3 regions of the Paenibacillus kribbensis genome follow, and region 3 is predicted to be linked to each of the others. Evidence: riboswitches for the same ligand, from Rfam matches in the RefSeq annotation. Region 3 holds a riboswitch; each other region holds the start of a gene.
What was found. A riboswitch is a leader RNA that binds a small molecule or an ion and turns the genes downstream of it on or off. The one in region 3 is predicted to bind cyclic di-GMP.
Positions count from the first base shown of each region.

Region 1 (5,341 bases), 1.8 Mb from region 3:
ATACGGTGGCGGACAGTCTGAGCAGCTGCTGGCTGGCACGTTAAATGAGATTGGAGGGCCGCTCGCGGAAGAGGCAAATATCGCTACGAAATGGTGGCCGGCCTTTCGCACTGCAGGCAGCATCACAGCAACGATTGATGAACGTATTCACCATTTGGCTCAACGGACGATTCACCTTTATCAGGTGCATTCGCCTTACTCCTTTTCTTCGGTCGGCGCGACGATGAATGCGATGGCTAAACTGGTCGAGCAAGGTAAGATTAAATATGTGGGTGTAAGCAACTTTTCCGCGCAACAAATACGTGAAGCCGATCGTGTGTTGCGTGAGCACGGCCTACGCCTGGTTTCGAATCAAGTGAAATACAGCCTTCTTGACCGGAGAATCGAACAAAACGGAATTCTGGACACGGCCAAAGAGCTCGGTGTGGCGATCATTGCCTACTCCCCGTTAATGCAGGGGATCTTAAGCGGAAAATTCCATAAAAATCCGAATTTGGTCAAGTCAATAAAGGGTCCGCGCAAGTGGACGGCGGCATTCCGGGATTCGGGGCTGCAGAGATCGAAGCCACTGATTGAAACGCTAGAACAGTTGGCCCAGCAATATAATGTGACGCCAACGCAGATTGCCTTGAATTGGCTGATTAACGCCCATGGAGAGAACGTATTTGCGATACCTGGGGCTTCAAAAATACATCATGCCCAGGAAAATGTGAGGGCGATGCAGTTTACCTTGACAGCAGGAGAGATTGAGATAATCAGCCACGTTTCCAACCAAGTGCTGAGATCGAAGTAATCGTGGTTAAAACATTACTCTTCCGAAGATGCCCACCAATTGCTCCACTCCCTATACACCTCACGTCGCCAATTTTGGCAAAACATCGAATGCGAGAGAAGCTTTGGAATATCATTTTTGTCGTAATCTGATAAAAGATTAAAGGATATCACATCAATGATAAATTGTAAAAGAAAATATATAATCTTTTAAAATAAAGTAATTATTATGAGCGAATATACAATTTATTAGCCATTGTGAAATGGCACTATATATTGTTGTTTACCAAAGATTTCGACTATATCTTGTGGTTATATAATCGATAATTGCTCCTTTACACACATATTAAAAACTTAGAACTAATTGACAAAATGAGATATTTTTATTATTGTACAATTGATTAAATTTATTTCATATATATTCCATATTAAAATAATATACTAAATGGCTCACAATTCATCATTCAAAAGCTAAACCGCTAAAGTTGTCCAGGTGGGCATCTTGGAATGTGGGGGGTGGGGATGAAGTATTTCACGCAGCTGCTAACAACGTATTGTAAATATAATTGCAGGTTATTGTAAATATAATCCAAGGTAAAAGGTTCGAAAAAAAAACGAGCTGATAACAAAGCTTACCGCATTGTGGCGCCGGAGGGGGACCTGAAGGCGTGGATACAGCAGTAGATATACTTGCTGTTTTCGGTACAACCTGATGTTCAAAAGATGCAAAAAATATACTTACTTATTTCCCGTTAATCGTAAACACCTCGAAAGTGGTGGACACAAAGCCATGGGTCTAAAGCTGGATTCAACAGCCATGATTGCCAGGTTCCCAAAGGAAACTAGGTGAATTCTGCTGCCTGTTCCTGTGTTTTTTATATGGGGACAGGCTTCTTTTATTTGTGATGGAAAGTCGTTTGGGCATATGGAGTAGAACGCATGAAATGCTTAACAACAGGAGGAAATTTTATGAAAACGAGCATGATAACTATTAAGGAGTATCCGTTAAGCTCCTATCAGAAAGACATATGGTTCGAACAGTGCATGTACCCTGAAAAACCTATTTACAATATTGGTGGGTATGTTGAGATCAAAGGAAACCTGGATACGGCTATCATGAAGGAGTGCTTGCAGTTACTAATCAGCCAGAATGATTCTCTTAGTGCCCGTTTTATCGATAAAAAGGGAGAACCTTATTTAACATTCCTGCCGGAAGTTGAATATGAAGTTCCGCTATATAATTTCTCGATGAAGGAAAATGCAAATTCTTTTTGCATCGACTGGATGAAAAAGGAGTTTTTAAAGCCTTTTCAATCTGATAGCTTTTATTTTCAATTTGATTTATTGCAAGGCACCCTGAATACCTATTTTATTTTACTCAAAGTTCATCATTTGGTGATCGATGGATGGGGATTTGCTCTCTTAATCAATCAGCTCTTTGACAATTACAATAAACTCGCGCAAGGAATTGACGAAATGAACAGAACTGTCTATTCCTATGCTGATTTTATCTCCGATAATCAGGATTATCTGAATTCTCCGGCCTTTTTAAAAGACAGGGAGTTCTGGAAGAACAAATACCAAACCATTCCCGAGCCTCTATTGAGCAGAGGAGTGAACTTCGATGATGGTGATTCCGCTTGGAGTGATCGGCAAACCTTAACGATAAACAAGACCTTATACAATCGAATGATTGAATTTTGCAAAGAGGAAGGGTGTTCGTCGTTCCATTACTTTTTAGGCATACTGTTCCTTTATTTCAGCAGGGTTTGTAATCGGAACGAGATGGTGATCGGCGTCCCGGTTTTTAACCGGGGCAAAGCGAGATATAAGCAAACGATGGGACATTTCGCCAACGTGCTGCCGCTGCGGATCAGCCCTGAAGAAGATCTAAGCTTTAAAGAGCTGATAAAGCGCATCAAACGTGAGCTTATGCAATGCTACCGACATCAGAAAATGTCCTTCGGTGAAATTTACCGGGCAGTTTACGAGAATAGCCATGAGAAAGGAAAACTGTTTGATATATCGCTTTCTTTCGAAGAACAGGAAAACAGAGAATCATTGATCGGTACAGCAACCCAGATTGTAAGCATGCCGCATCATCATGAAAGGAATGCACTTAATCTCTTTATATGGGGACAAGAAGGTAAAACGGATGTAGCCGTTAATTTTGACTATCAGATACAGGCTTTTGAAAGATTCATCCCTATTGAGAATGTCGTTTCCCACTTTGAATATTTATTTGCTCAAGCCATGGAACAAAGTGAAACTCCTATTTCACAAATCGAAATCGTGCCGGAGGAAGAGGGCAGCCTGCTGCTTCGCGATTTCAATCGCACGGAGGCGGAGTATCCGAAGGATCAAACGATCCATGGACTGTTTGAGGAACGAGCGGAGCAAAGAGCAGATCATCCGGCTTTAGTCTGGGGAGAGCAAACACTGACCTACCGGGAACTGAACGAGCAGGCGAATCGGCTGGCCATCGTCTTGAGAGAGCGTGGAGTGAAGCCGGACGATATCGTTGCCATCATGATGGAGCGTTCCATGGAAATGGTCATCGGCATCCTGGGCACGCTCAAAGCGGGCGGAGCCTACCTGCCGATCGATCCGAACTATCCGGAGGAACGGATTCACTACATGCTGGAGGACAGCGGCGCGTCCATGCTGCTGACGCAAAAGCATCTTCGGGACAAGCTTACTTATCACGGCCCGATCATGGATGTGGATGGCGAAGAGTTGAAGCATTTGGAACTGGATGGCCATGCCAATCTGCAACCTGTTAACAAGCCGGAGGATTTGGCCTATATCATCTATACCTCAGGCTCCACTGGGAAGCCCAAAGGGGTCATGGTAGAACACCGGGGAATCATCAACCTCTGGCGTTTCTTCCAGGAACAATGGGGCGTGAACGGATCGGATCGGATGCTGCAGTTTGCCAGCAGTTCGTTTGACGCTTCGGTCTGGGAAATGTTCACGATTTTACTGGGAGGCGGAACGCTTTATCTGGTTTCGCGAGATATTATTAATAACCTGAATGAGTTTGCGCGCTTTGTCAACGAAAACCAAATTACGATTGCATTGCTACCGCCTACCTATCTGGCGGGGATAGAACCCGACAAGCTGCCGGCACTGAAAAAACTGGTGACAGGTGGATCAGCGATCACCAAAGAACTAGTGACGCGGTGGAAGGACAGCGTGGAGTATATGAATGCCTATGGTCCAAGCGAATCGAGCGTCATAGCAACGGCGTGGACGTACCGGGAAGAGGATATGGGGTACTCATCGGTACCGATTGGCAAACCCATTGCCAATACCCGGATTTATATTATGGATCAACAACAAAAGCTGCTGCCGCTTGGAGCAGCCGGGGAAATGTGCGTTGCGGGAGATGGATTGGCCCGGGGGTATCTGCACCGACCGGAGCTGACGGCGGAGAAATTTGTGGTGAATCCCTATGAAGCTGGGGAGAAGCTGTACCGCACGGGCGATCTGGTGCGCTGGCTGCCGGACGGGAATATCGAATTTTTGGGAAGAATCGACGATCAGGTGAAAATTCGAGGGTTCCGCATTGAGCTGGGGGAAATCGAAGCGCAGCTGCAAAAGCATCCGCTTGTCCAGGAGGTGGCGGTAATCGCCAGAGAGGACAAGCAGAAGGAAAAGTATCTGGCAGCGTATTTTACAGCAGAGGGTGAACCGGGAGCGGAAGAGCTGCGGGAACAGCTGTTGCAGGAGCTGCCTGATTACATGGTGCCGTCCAGCTTTATGCAGCTGGATCGCATTCCGATGACTCCGAGCGGAAAGATTGACCGAAAGGCGTTGCCTGAGCCCGATCTGAGTGTGAGTGCAGTGGAGGAATATGAGGCACCGAGAAACAAGATAGAGAAGATATTGGCTGAAATATGGGGAAAAGTCCTGAAAGTCGAACGGGTCGGCATTAAGGATCACTTTCTCAATCTGGGGGGAGATTCCATTAAAGCCATCCAGATCGTGTCCAAGCTTCATGATTACAAGCTAAAGTTGCAGTTGAAGGATCTTTTTGACCATCCTGTAATTGAGCAATTGAGTGCTTATGTACAATCTGTCGAGCATACTGCTTTTCAAGGAATGGTAACAGGGGAAATGATGCTCACGCCTATCCAAAGCTGGTTTTTCGAGCAGCCTTTTGCAGCAAAACATCACTTCAACCAGTCAGTTCTGTTACATCGGAAACAGGGTTTTGACGAAAAGAGGTTAAGAAAAGTGTTCGACCGCTTGGTGGAGCACCATGATGCGCTGCGTATTGTAGTGCGCGAGAAGGCGGGACAGGTTGCTTTGTTCAACCGGGACATGGAAGGCGAGCTATATTCACTGGAGGTAAAGGATTTTACAAAGGATGATATAAATGCCAATGCGGTAAAGGAGGAAGCCATCCGGCTTCAGTCAGGCATGGATTTAGAGCGTGGACCTCTGATGCATGCAGGCTTGTTCAAAACGGGGGACGGTGACTATCTGTGCGTAAGTATTCACCACCTGGTGGTCGACGGGATTTCTTGGCGGATTCTTTTTGAGGATCTTTCTACGGGATACCGGC
Region 1 covers NZ_CP020028.1:2,539,013-2,544,353, forward strand. The annotation lists gene B4V02_RS11530 (aldo/keto reductase) at 1-793, shown strand, start outside; cyclic di-GMP riboswitch class I at 1,519-1,608, shown strand; gene B4V02_RS11535 (non-ribosomal peptide synthetase) at 1,741-5,341, shown strand, end outside.
Region 1: linked by a shared signal. The riboswitch ahead of B4V02_RS11535 (non-ribosomal peptide synthetase) and the one ahead of B4V02_RS19225 (glycosyl hydrolase) in region 3 are both predicted to bind cyclic di-GMP.

Region 2 (5,341 bases), 850 kb from region 3:
GCTGACCTGCAAGCCGCTAACGGCCTGCATCCCCAGGGTGCCAAGGGTAACCCCGGTGTCTGCCCGCAGCAGCCAGGACTCCGTCTGCTCCAGCGCATAATCCAATGCGAGTTGGTCATACTTCCGCGCTCCAGCTTGCCGGGCGAGTGCCTCTAGCAACGGCCCCATATCGAATTCAGTCGCCTGTCGCTTAATCCCGGCCGCGATCACCGGGGCCAGCTCCGCCAGCGGAAGCGAGCGGACAAGTCGCTTGGCAAGGACATCTATAAAAGTGACCGCTTCGGGCGTGCGTATTCCTTTTTCCACGCTTTTCAGCACTAGCTCGGCCAGCCGAATATCGGCAATTTTAGATGCAATACTTTCTTTGTGGAGTAAATTGTTTTCGACCGTGTTAACCAAGGCATCGGTCAGCTTTCCCCGATTTTTGGGGAGAAGCGCTGTATGTGGAATCGGAATGCCCAGCGGATGACGAAATAATGCGGTTACGGCAAACCAGTCTGCCAATCCTCCAACAAGTCCGGCCTCAAAAGATCCAGCCAAAAGACGGGCCCAGCCAAATTGTTGAAAAGGTAGCGTAGCAGCAAAGCCCGCTCCCATCATAACAAGTGACCAGGCTGCTGCGGTTTTCGTTTTTTTTGTTTTTCCCATCCTGAGATCCTCCAAACTAACTTTCGAATATATATCATTACATCTATAGTACCCATCATATCATTGCCTGTACAAATTCCAAAAGCTTACTACACTCTGTTTTCGACAAATTGTGTGAAATTGAGAAAGAATTTACGCTATAACACAAATTAAGTTCACATAGCCACACCTATCCATACATGTTCGTGAACAAAATAACACTTAGAGCCAAATCTATTTTCCGGCAAAGTGAGCCCTACGAATCATTTTGTCGGAATATAGTCCCATTTTTCCTATAATCGAAAGGATATACGACTCAAAAAGTGGAATTGCAAGATTAATACATTTATCATAAACTTTTACCCTGTCCCGTTTATATCAATATCTCCTGGATATATCTGGTTAAATATTGTGTAGGCTCTAATCGTTTCATGAACATACTTTAATGTGATAAAATAACCTTTGTAAATGGGAACTTCGGTTTTAAAAGGATATTCGTGAAACAAACTACAATTAGCTTACTAAAATTGTTCTTTTGTAAAGGAATTGGATATGACAACAAAACAAGAAAAGGCCCAGGCTCTCTGGAGCGAAGATCCAGTTGCAATTGTATGTACACCCTCTGCTTTCGCAAAAAAATCCCTCTTTTATATACAGGAAATAGGCTATTTCAAAACAGATGCTTATACAATGGAACGGGAAGAGCTCACCTCATTTTTGCTCCTTTTTACCCTGTCCGGGAGAGGGGAATTGCAATATAGGGACAAGGAATATATATTGAGACCTTATGATCTACTTTTTATTAATTGCAAAGAATATGTACAGTACAAAACTTCCTGTCAGGAGACATGGGAGTTTATTAGCATTAATCTGCACGGCAATCTGATTGACAATTTCTACGAACAATTTGATAAGCACAATAAACCTGTAATCTCATTAAAGGATCCAAGTATGGTATTGGACAAGCTGCGTACGTTATTACATGTACAGTCTGAAAGAAGCATATCCTCTGAACTGCTCTCATCCAGGCTAATCGTTGAATTGTTAACGGTTATTTTACAGCACCCCTACACCAATCCCAACGGGAATTCAGATGGGATCGAAGAGGTACGCAAGGCAAAGCAATATCTGGATCAATCCTATTGTGAACGGATCACGCTGGATTCACTGGCAGACATGTTCAGACTGAACAAGTTTAATCTGGCTAAAAACTTTAAAAAACAGACTGGCTTTTCTCCTATTGAATATCTTATTAATGTTCGTGTCACGGCTGCTCAGGGCTGGCTTAAAACCAGTGATGTATCTATTGTTGACATCGCACAATATGTGGGCATTCCCAACACAAGTCACTTTATCAATCTGTTCAAAGAGCACATTGGAGAAACACCTCATTCCTACCGTAAAAAATGGAGAAATCGTATAAAATAGGCCTTTTGTATAATCTGCAAGCTTGCCTTGTCGATAAATAGGGAAATTTGAGATTTAAACTTGCCTAATAGAGTACCTAACTGATAGAATAAAAATATAAGCTATTCAGGATAAATGGCAAACTTGTCGAAAGACAAGGACGCAAAGCTACAGGGCCTTCTGTATGATGGCAGCCAGCTACCGGTTGAAGTGGCTTTTTGTCGTGCTTTTTTACCCGAAAACTTTATACGAAATGGCAAACCTGTCGAAAGGCAGGGACGCAAAGCTATAGGGCCTTCTACTATGATGGCAGCCTGGCCACCGAAAGGAAGTTTTTTATGGGGAAAATGATATTTTCCGTACTTCTCCTATTTTTTATGTTGTCCATAACACTCTTAAATTCGACAACTTACGCTGCTAATAGTGATAGTGTTGCATGGCTGGATCAAAACAATGTAAATCACGGTACGGTCAGTGTGCGTTACCCTGTTAAACCTAACGTTAAAACCAAGATTTTAGTTACCAAAGATGCGCAAAAATACTCTTATAATCTGACGCCCGGAAAATCCGAGGAAGTATTTCCTCTCCAAATGGGTAATGGGAACTATAGCATTAGTATTTTGGAACAGCTTAGTGGTAACCAATATAAAGTGATAGGACAAGATACTATCGAGTTAAAGCTAAACGATAGCAAAGCGGTATATCTCAATTCCGTGCAAAATATTGACTGGAGCGATACCAATCAGGCGATTCAAAAAGCCCGTGAATTAACCCAAGGCGCAACAACGGATCGCGAAAAGCTTCAAAAAATCTATGACTACGTAATTAGTCATATCAAGTATGACTCCAATCAGGCCTTCGCCTTAACGACTGACTATCTGCCGGAAATTGATCGTACGTTAAGCTCACAAAAGGATATTTGCTATGGTTATGCTTCACTGATGGCTGCTATGTTACGAAGTGTAGATGTACCAACCAAGCTGGTTATGGGCAAATCTTCCTACGTGGACACTTACCATGCCTGGAATGAGGTCTACATCGACAATCAGTGGGTGGTCGTAGACACTACAGTAGATGCAGCCCTGTATAAGGGTAAACAAAAATTCGAAATGATCAAAGATCCCTCCAAATACATTAAAACAAAGCAGTATTAATATCAATATTTTTATTAATATTATTTTAAAAAATAAAAGATGAAGAAATAAAACCACGTTTCTTGTAGAGCCTTGATCCTATGATCAAGGCTCTTTTTCTATCCTTGTTGAGAAATTGTTGAGATGTGGCATGTATTCTAGTCCAGAAAGACATTGAGTCTAACTTTATCCTAATTTCGGGACTAAAGGAGGAGATATTCATCCCCGAATGTGAATTTTCATAAATTATGATCAAGCTCAATGCGGCTAACTTAGCATCATATGAATGAATGATGAATATATAAATACAACCCTCTCGACCTCGAAGGTATAAACCATTAGCCGCTAAATAAAAATAATTTAAGAATAGGAGATTTGTTTACCGTATGAGAAAAAAATGGAATGCAGCAATTGTTGCGTTATTGCTTTTTTTGCAATGCTTATTCAGTACAACACAAGCGTATGCACAAAATCCCGACTCTGCTCTGCCAGTGCCCACAGGAACCGATCCGGTTGAGAGTGTGACTAACGATGTATATCCAGAGCCTTCAGAGCCGATTAACGTCCCTCCTGCTATCCCGGCTCCAGCTATCGAAGCAACTGCCGGCTCAACTTCTGTAGTAAGGACAACTCAGGAAAGTATTTTAACCAAGCTAACTCTCACAGATTCCACTGGAAATGTTATTGATGCGGTGTATAATCCCGATAGTCGTATTGATATTGGCTCCGCTATCCATTTAAGCTATGAATGGGAGCTGCCGAACCATACGTATAAAGCTGGAGATACCTTTACCTTTCAATTACCTGAGCAATTTCAAATTTACACAGACATCACATCTCCTCTGACGAACACGGAAGGGGAAGTAGGTCATTTTACCGTAGATCGCCAAGGTAAAGTGATCATGACCTTTAATGATTACGTGGAAAGCCACTCTAATGTCAGCGGTAAGCTGGAGATCAAAACTGAGTTTAGCAAACAAATAGAAAAAGGCAGCACAGAAGTCATTATTGCGATTCCAATCCAAGGTGGCGAGCAAACGGCGATCGTAAATATTAAGCCTGTAGCTGGTCCTACTTTGGAGAAACAAGGAAAGTACGATAGCAAAAATGGGATTGATTGGACAATTGACGTAAATAAACAATTGGATCCTATAAAACACGCTGTAATAACCGACCCAACTCACCAAGGATTGGAACTAATCAGAGACTCCATCCGGGTATATCATTTGCAAATCAATGTGGACGGAACCACCGTGCTGCGGGACACTGTTAGTGCAGATAAGTATACAGTTGAAGCTGATCCGGCTGGTACGGGCTTTAGAATCCGCTTCAACGAAGAGCGTATTAACAGCGCATACCGAATTCAATACTCCACGAACATCACAAGCGAGGACACTCGTTTCTCCAATACGGCTACTTTTTCAGGAGACAATGTAAAGGATACCTCCGCATCAGCTACAGTTACCGTTAAACGCGGGGATTTTCTAAGCAAAAAAGTAGAGCAATACGATCCGGTCACACAAACGGTTTCATGGGCAATCAAATATAATTTTGCCAGCAAAAAAATTCCCGCAGCTAAAGCAGTATTAAGTGACCGTTTTAATAACAGCCAACAATTTATCATAAATTCACTTAAAGTATATAAAGGGGATACACAGGATGAACTCCCTGCATCGGAATACATGGTCACTCCTGTAACGGACGACCACGGTACTAATGGTTTCAATCTGCTTTTCAAAGCGGATATTGATGCGCCATATACCATCCGTTACCAGACTAAGGCCATAGATCGTGTACTTGAAAATGGCAAAATAACGAACAGGGTAACATCCGATGGAGTAACAAAAGAAGCGACCACAGAACTGAAAAGTGTAATTATCACCAAGGGATATAAAGAACCAAACTATAACACCAAAACGATTCCTTGGGTCATTTCCATTAATGCGGATAAGTATACAATGGACCAGGTCGTTATCGACGATGCCTTTCCGAACGGCGGTCTGGCATTATTGCCAAACACATTGAAAATCCAAAGCGCGGACGGAAAAACAACACTAACATCGCCAACAGACTACGAATTGATCCCTCTTACGCTGGATTATAAAAAAGGGTTCACGATACGTTTTCATAAAACGATTCAAGATACGTATACAATCAGCTATACAACTACATTT
Region 2 covers NZ_CP020028.1:5,159,768-5,165,108, forward strand. The annotation lists gene B4V02_RS22980 (DUF445 domain-containing protein) at 1-648, opposite strand, end outside; gene B4V02_RS22985 (AraC family transcriptional regulator) at 1,180-2,055, shown strand; cyclic di-GMP riboswitch class I at 2,162-2,240, shown strand; cyclic di-GMP riboswitch class I at 2,280-2,360, shown strand; gene B4V02_RS22990 (transglutaminase-like domain-containing protein) at 2,373-3,188, shown strand; gene B4V02_RS22995 (LPXTG cell wall anchor domain-containing protein) at 3,554-5,341, shown strand, end outside.
Region 2: linked by a shared signal. The riboswitch ahead of B4V02_RS22990 (transglutaminase-like domain-containing protein) and the one ahead of B4V02_RS19225 (glycosyl hydrolase) in region 3 are both predicted to bind cyclic di-GMP.

Region 3 (5,341 bases):
CGATCTGAATAATACCGGACAGCTGATGATTTGAAAATACAGCCATTTGCGGAACAGCTTTGCCCGCATCCAATATCCGTACACGGAATATCATCCCATTGGGAGGAACCTGATCCAGCGTATACTGGAGCGACAATTCGGGATTCATGGACGCATTCAAGCCGGGAGGAATATCTCCACTGCCCAGCAATACCGGGGCCGATGTATTCTCTGCTACGGACATCACTGCCGCTGCTCCTTTGGCAGACGTCTCGGTAGAAGCAGCAGAGGCGGAAATATTGACACTTTTTCTATCGACCAGCCCTTTAAATTCCGCCGAAGAGTCATCCCTCTGACCCAGCTTCCATACCGGACTGGCTGCCGCTACTTTATCCGTCTGCAGTTCTACGCTCCTTGAAGGCGTGTAAATCAACCAAGCAATCAGCGCTATTATTGCGATCCCAAAAAGCCCTGATAATACTGCCGTATACCTGTGGGTCAACCATTTTTTCATCATATAATCCACTCTCTCTCCTCAAAATTTTTGACCGGGAAAGAGAATCTATTAAGGAAGAAACAAAGCGTTACCGGGAACAACCGCTTTCGCTTCATGCTGACTTTCCCACATCAGACGTGCCATCGCGTCGCCTTTTTCATCATAGTATTCAACTTTTAAATCTACCATTTTCCCCGCCTGCAAGGTGATACTGCCCTTACGCTCTGTCCAGCTTTGTTTGAACCAGCTATCAATAATCAGCTTGTCGTCTACCCATACGCGGATACCATCATCGGATATCGTTGTAAATGTATAGGTCTCACTATATTGAGGCCTTATTTTACCGGTCCAGCGAACCGAGAACTGATCAGCATTCACCTTGGCATCAGCTGCAGCAGCACGCCAGTTGTAGTCCAGCTTGCTATCTGTACGGACCAAAGCAGCACTACCATCCAGATTCATGTTGTTAAAATACTCGCCCCGCAGCCCGTTCGCATAAACCTCATCCGAAACAGAAGGAGGCGCCGGAGCCGGGGGAACGATCACTACTGGCGGAGCCGGGAAAGGATCGCTTTGCCCCCCATCCGGTATGGTCGGTACATCTGTCCCGGGTTGTTGAATGGCTGCCAATCCATTTTCCACATCATCTCGCGTCAAGCTCCTCGAATCATTCATATAATCCTGAATTTGATCCGTTGTGTTATTCTCCGAGAGCATCTTGCCCCAAGTCATGGAATACACCCATTTGGGCTGAGCCTGTAATACCTCGGAGCTTGGCATCTCACCGTGTTCCCCGATGGCAATCGGCTTATTCCCTGCCAATCCGAGCAGTTCTTCATAATGACTTTGTTTAAAATCATTGTTGTAAATGTCTACAGCCAAGATGTCCACCTTGTCATCTCCCGGATATTTAGGGGTATACGGAAAGGTGTACGAATTAGGAGCATTCGGGCTCCATACCCACAACAAATTGTTCAATTGATGTGTGTTTACAAAACGGTCATACATGATATTCCATAGCTGATTGAAATTGTTTTTGTTTCCCCACCAGAACCAGTCACCGTTCATTTCGTGATAAGGTCTCCATAAAACCGGAACACCCGCATCACGAAGCTGCTTTAACGATACAGCGACCTTATCCAGATCGGCAATGAGGAGGTTGTATTGCGTAGTGCCTGGCGTCACGTATTTATTGAACTCCGTCTGACTTACTTTCGCCTGCACATTGGCCCAAGTCAGTGGTCTACCTGGCAGTGCTTCATGAAAAGTCATCGTCACAATGCCACCGGATCTGTTCCAGCGGATAGCACTATCGACGACATTTTTACGTTGCTCTGCTTCCGTATCGGCAGATTGGCCGGAGATGGCTCCCATCTCATAGCCGTGCACACCCACATACGACTGACTGATTTTTTGGATCTTGTTACTTAGTTCATCTGGACTTTCCAAATAATCATGCTGACCGGTGATTATTTTTTTCCCCGAGATGCTGAGTAAATAGCTGTATAGTTCACGGGCCTGAGTAGAAGCGTCCGAATCAACAGGCTGTAATGCAGCGGCATTCGCCACGGACAGAGATTCACCAAAACCGACGGGCAACAAAGAAAAAAGTATAACTACGGGGAGTGCATGGCGTATCAGTCGATACAGAGGAATAAAATCGAATCTCACTTTTGCTCTTCCTTTCGGTAGCCAGGCTGCCATCCCTACGGAAGGCCCTTTAGCTTTGCGTACCTACCTTTCGACAGGGCTGCGTTTATCGTTGGAAGGAGTTTGGATTCCTTCTTACCCTAAGTATCGACTTTTTTTTACCAAAATTTAATAGGTCAAGTGCAAGAATTTACAGATTTTCGTGCATTTTCGACAGTTCGGGCTATAAATATTCATCAATTCGTCTTTTTTTCATTTTTACGAAGAAATTTATGAAATAAATTGGTGACGAGAAATTTCATTCCAATTCATGCAAAAACGTACAATATCCTCCTCGACCAGCTCAGACCCCGTTTGCACCTCAATCAAATCCACATCGGTCACGGCCAAAATGCTATGCTTCGTTCCTTCAGGAATACGCACGACATCACCAGCCTTCACTTTGTGCAGCTTTTCATTCAAAATAATTTCCGCTTCACCACTGATAATGGTCCAGATTTCACTGCGTTTGAAATGCAACTGGTAGCTGATATTTTTACCTTTGCGCACGCGGATTCGTTTGGTCAGCACCTCGTTGCCTTCATCGTACTTTACATAATCCACAACTCGATACTGCCCCCAACGACGCTCCTCGTACATCGGACGCTGATCATGAGCCTTAAGCACTTCCTTAATGCGTGGACTTTCCGCCTTATTGGTCACAAGAATACCGTCCGGGCTGGCGGCAACAATGAGATCATTTGTCCCGATAATCGCCACAGGAATGTCGAGCTCGTTAATGAGACTTGTGTTGACGCAATCCTCCGTTACTACCCCTCTGCCCACTTGCTGATGGGACATTTCCTCTGTGAGCGTATTCCAGGTGCCCAAGTCCTTCCAGAATCCATCATACGGAAGAACCACAATGTCCTTCTCCTTCTCGACTACTTCATAGTCAAAACTGATTTTTTCCAGAGATGCGTATTGCTTTTGCATTTCTTCATAGTTCAGCGGCAAACCCTTGGCTGCCAAGATATCAAGCAAATAGCTTAATTTGAATGCAAAAACCCCGCAGTTCCATAGAGCATTGCGTTCAATTAGACGCTCCGCCTGCTCACGGTCGGGTTTCTCTTGAAAGTGGCTCACTTCACGGTAGCCTGTGCTCCCTTGGGTGGCATCATTTTTTGGAATAATATAACCATATTTCTCAGATGGATAGGAAGGAACGACTCCAATTAATGCAAGCTTGCCTTCACTCTCCTGAAGTGTGTGCTCCAACTGGGCAACTGTAGCAAAGAAAGCATCCTCTACATAAGGATCTACAGGCAATATAGCAACAACTTCATTAGGCGAAACACCAGCAATGGAATATAGATAAGTTGCTGTCAGCGCAATGGCAGGGAAGGTATCTCTACGTTCCGGCTCAACAATGATACGTATATCCTGTCCGACCTGGCTCTGGATCATTTCGACCTGTGCTCTCCCTGTCGCAATGAACGAGGACTCAGATAATTGGTTGTCCCCCAACTGTCTCCATACCCGCTGCACCATAGATTCCGAAATCCCCTCCGGGCTCTCCAGTACCTTTAAAAATTGTTTGGAACGGGAATCATTAGACAAAGGCCATAATCTTTTACCGGAACCACCAGACAAAAGTACGAGCTTCATAACTCTCCACTTCCTCTCTATAATGTGTGGGTGATCGGATGGGCAAGGTTGAGTAGCCCGCTACGGGCTGCATTTGATCTTACGATCGCTGTTGGACCGGGATTCATTCGATTGTATAAAACCGTATAAAGGTTTGAATCCCGTTCCAAGCTTATGCTTCCGATGCGAACTTTCCTTTGGAAAGCTTTCAGGCGAACGCTTCGCTTCTCCAGATTCAAATCCATCCCTGCGCTACTCAAAAATGCATCATGCCGATCATACCGTTTATTGCAAAAAGGCACGACCGGACATTATTAAGTCCGGTCAGCCTGTAAAGACGTTCGGGCGCGGCGCAGCCGCATGGCGGCCTTGATCGGAAGGAGCGGCTTCAAGCGTGCCGCTTCTTCCGATACGCCCTTTCTACCTCCCCCATAAGGTGGGAGGTTAAAAATCGTGACTTTATGCGGTAAAAGCAGCGAAGCGGGCCATTTGAATCTGTAGAAGCGTCAGCGTTCGCCTTTGCAATGGGATTCTTACCTTGGAATGTTTTATACAATCCAGGAATCCCGCTGCAACAGCGATCGGAAGATCAAATGGAACGCGCAGCGCCCCCAACACCGCCAAAGTCACTTTTTAAGCTTCCACCTTATCCCGATTCCACCCGCTCATCCGCGGACGACCCACGGAGTAGTATTCCAGCCCGGAGCTTTGAATCTGATCCTCTGTGAATACATTACGGCCGTCAATCAGAACAGGCTTGCGCAAAACGGAAGACAGCTGTACGAGATCGACTTTTTTGAACTCTTCCCAATCTGTCAGCAAGCACACGGCATCGCTTCCTTCGGCGGCTTGTTGCGGGGAGGAGCACCATACAATATTCGGGTGATTCACACGCTCCTTGAATTTATCCATCGCAATCGGGTCATACAGCTTCACAATAGCGCCTGCCTGAATGAGCGTTTCTACAATTTCCAGCGCCGGTGCTTCACGAATGTCGTCTGTATTCGGTTTGAAGGCCAAGCCCCAAATACCGATCGGCACGCCATGCAGCTGCCCCAGCGATTCACGCAGCTTGGATACGATCATAAAGCGCTGGTCGGTGTTAACCTCGACTACCGATTTTAACAATTTAAATTCATAGTCTACATTACCCGCAATTTGGATGAGCGCATTCGTATCTTTCGGGAAGCAGGAGCCCCCGTACCCGATGCCTGCTTGCAGGAAAGAGGAACCAATCCGTTTGTCCATGCCCATACCGTCAGCCACGCAGGTTACGTCCGCGCCAACCTTTTCGCAAATATTGGCAATTTCATTAATGAATGAAATTTTGGTTGCCAGAAATGCGTTGGATGCATATTTGATCATTTCAGCACTGCGGATATCGGTCACATAGATTTTATCCGTGAACACCTGATGCAGGGTAACCATCGTTTCACGCAGCCCCGCATTGTCCAAACCAATAATGACGCGATCCGGGTGAAGCGTATCGTTGATGGCAGAGCCCTCTCTGAGAAATTCCGGAGCAGATACGATGTCGAATGAATAATTCGTATGCTGGGACACTACGTCTTTGATCTTTTCGTTTGTTCC
Region 3 covers NZ_CP020028.1:4,305,902-4,311,242, forward strand. The annotation lists gene B4V02_RS19220 (PD-(D/E)XK nuclease family protein) at 1-496, opposite strand, end outside; gene B4V02_RS19225 (glycosyl hydrolase) at 545-2,146, opposite strand; cyclic di-GMP riboswitch class I at 2,160-2,240, opposite strand; gene B4V02_RS19230 (sugar phosphate nucleotidyltransferase) at 2,396-3,772, opposite strand; gene B4V02_RS25950 (hypothetical protein) at 4,211-4,381, opposite strand; gene B4V02_RS19235 (UDP-glucose dehydrogenase family protein) at 4,385-5,341, opposite strand, start outside.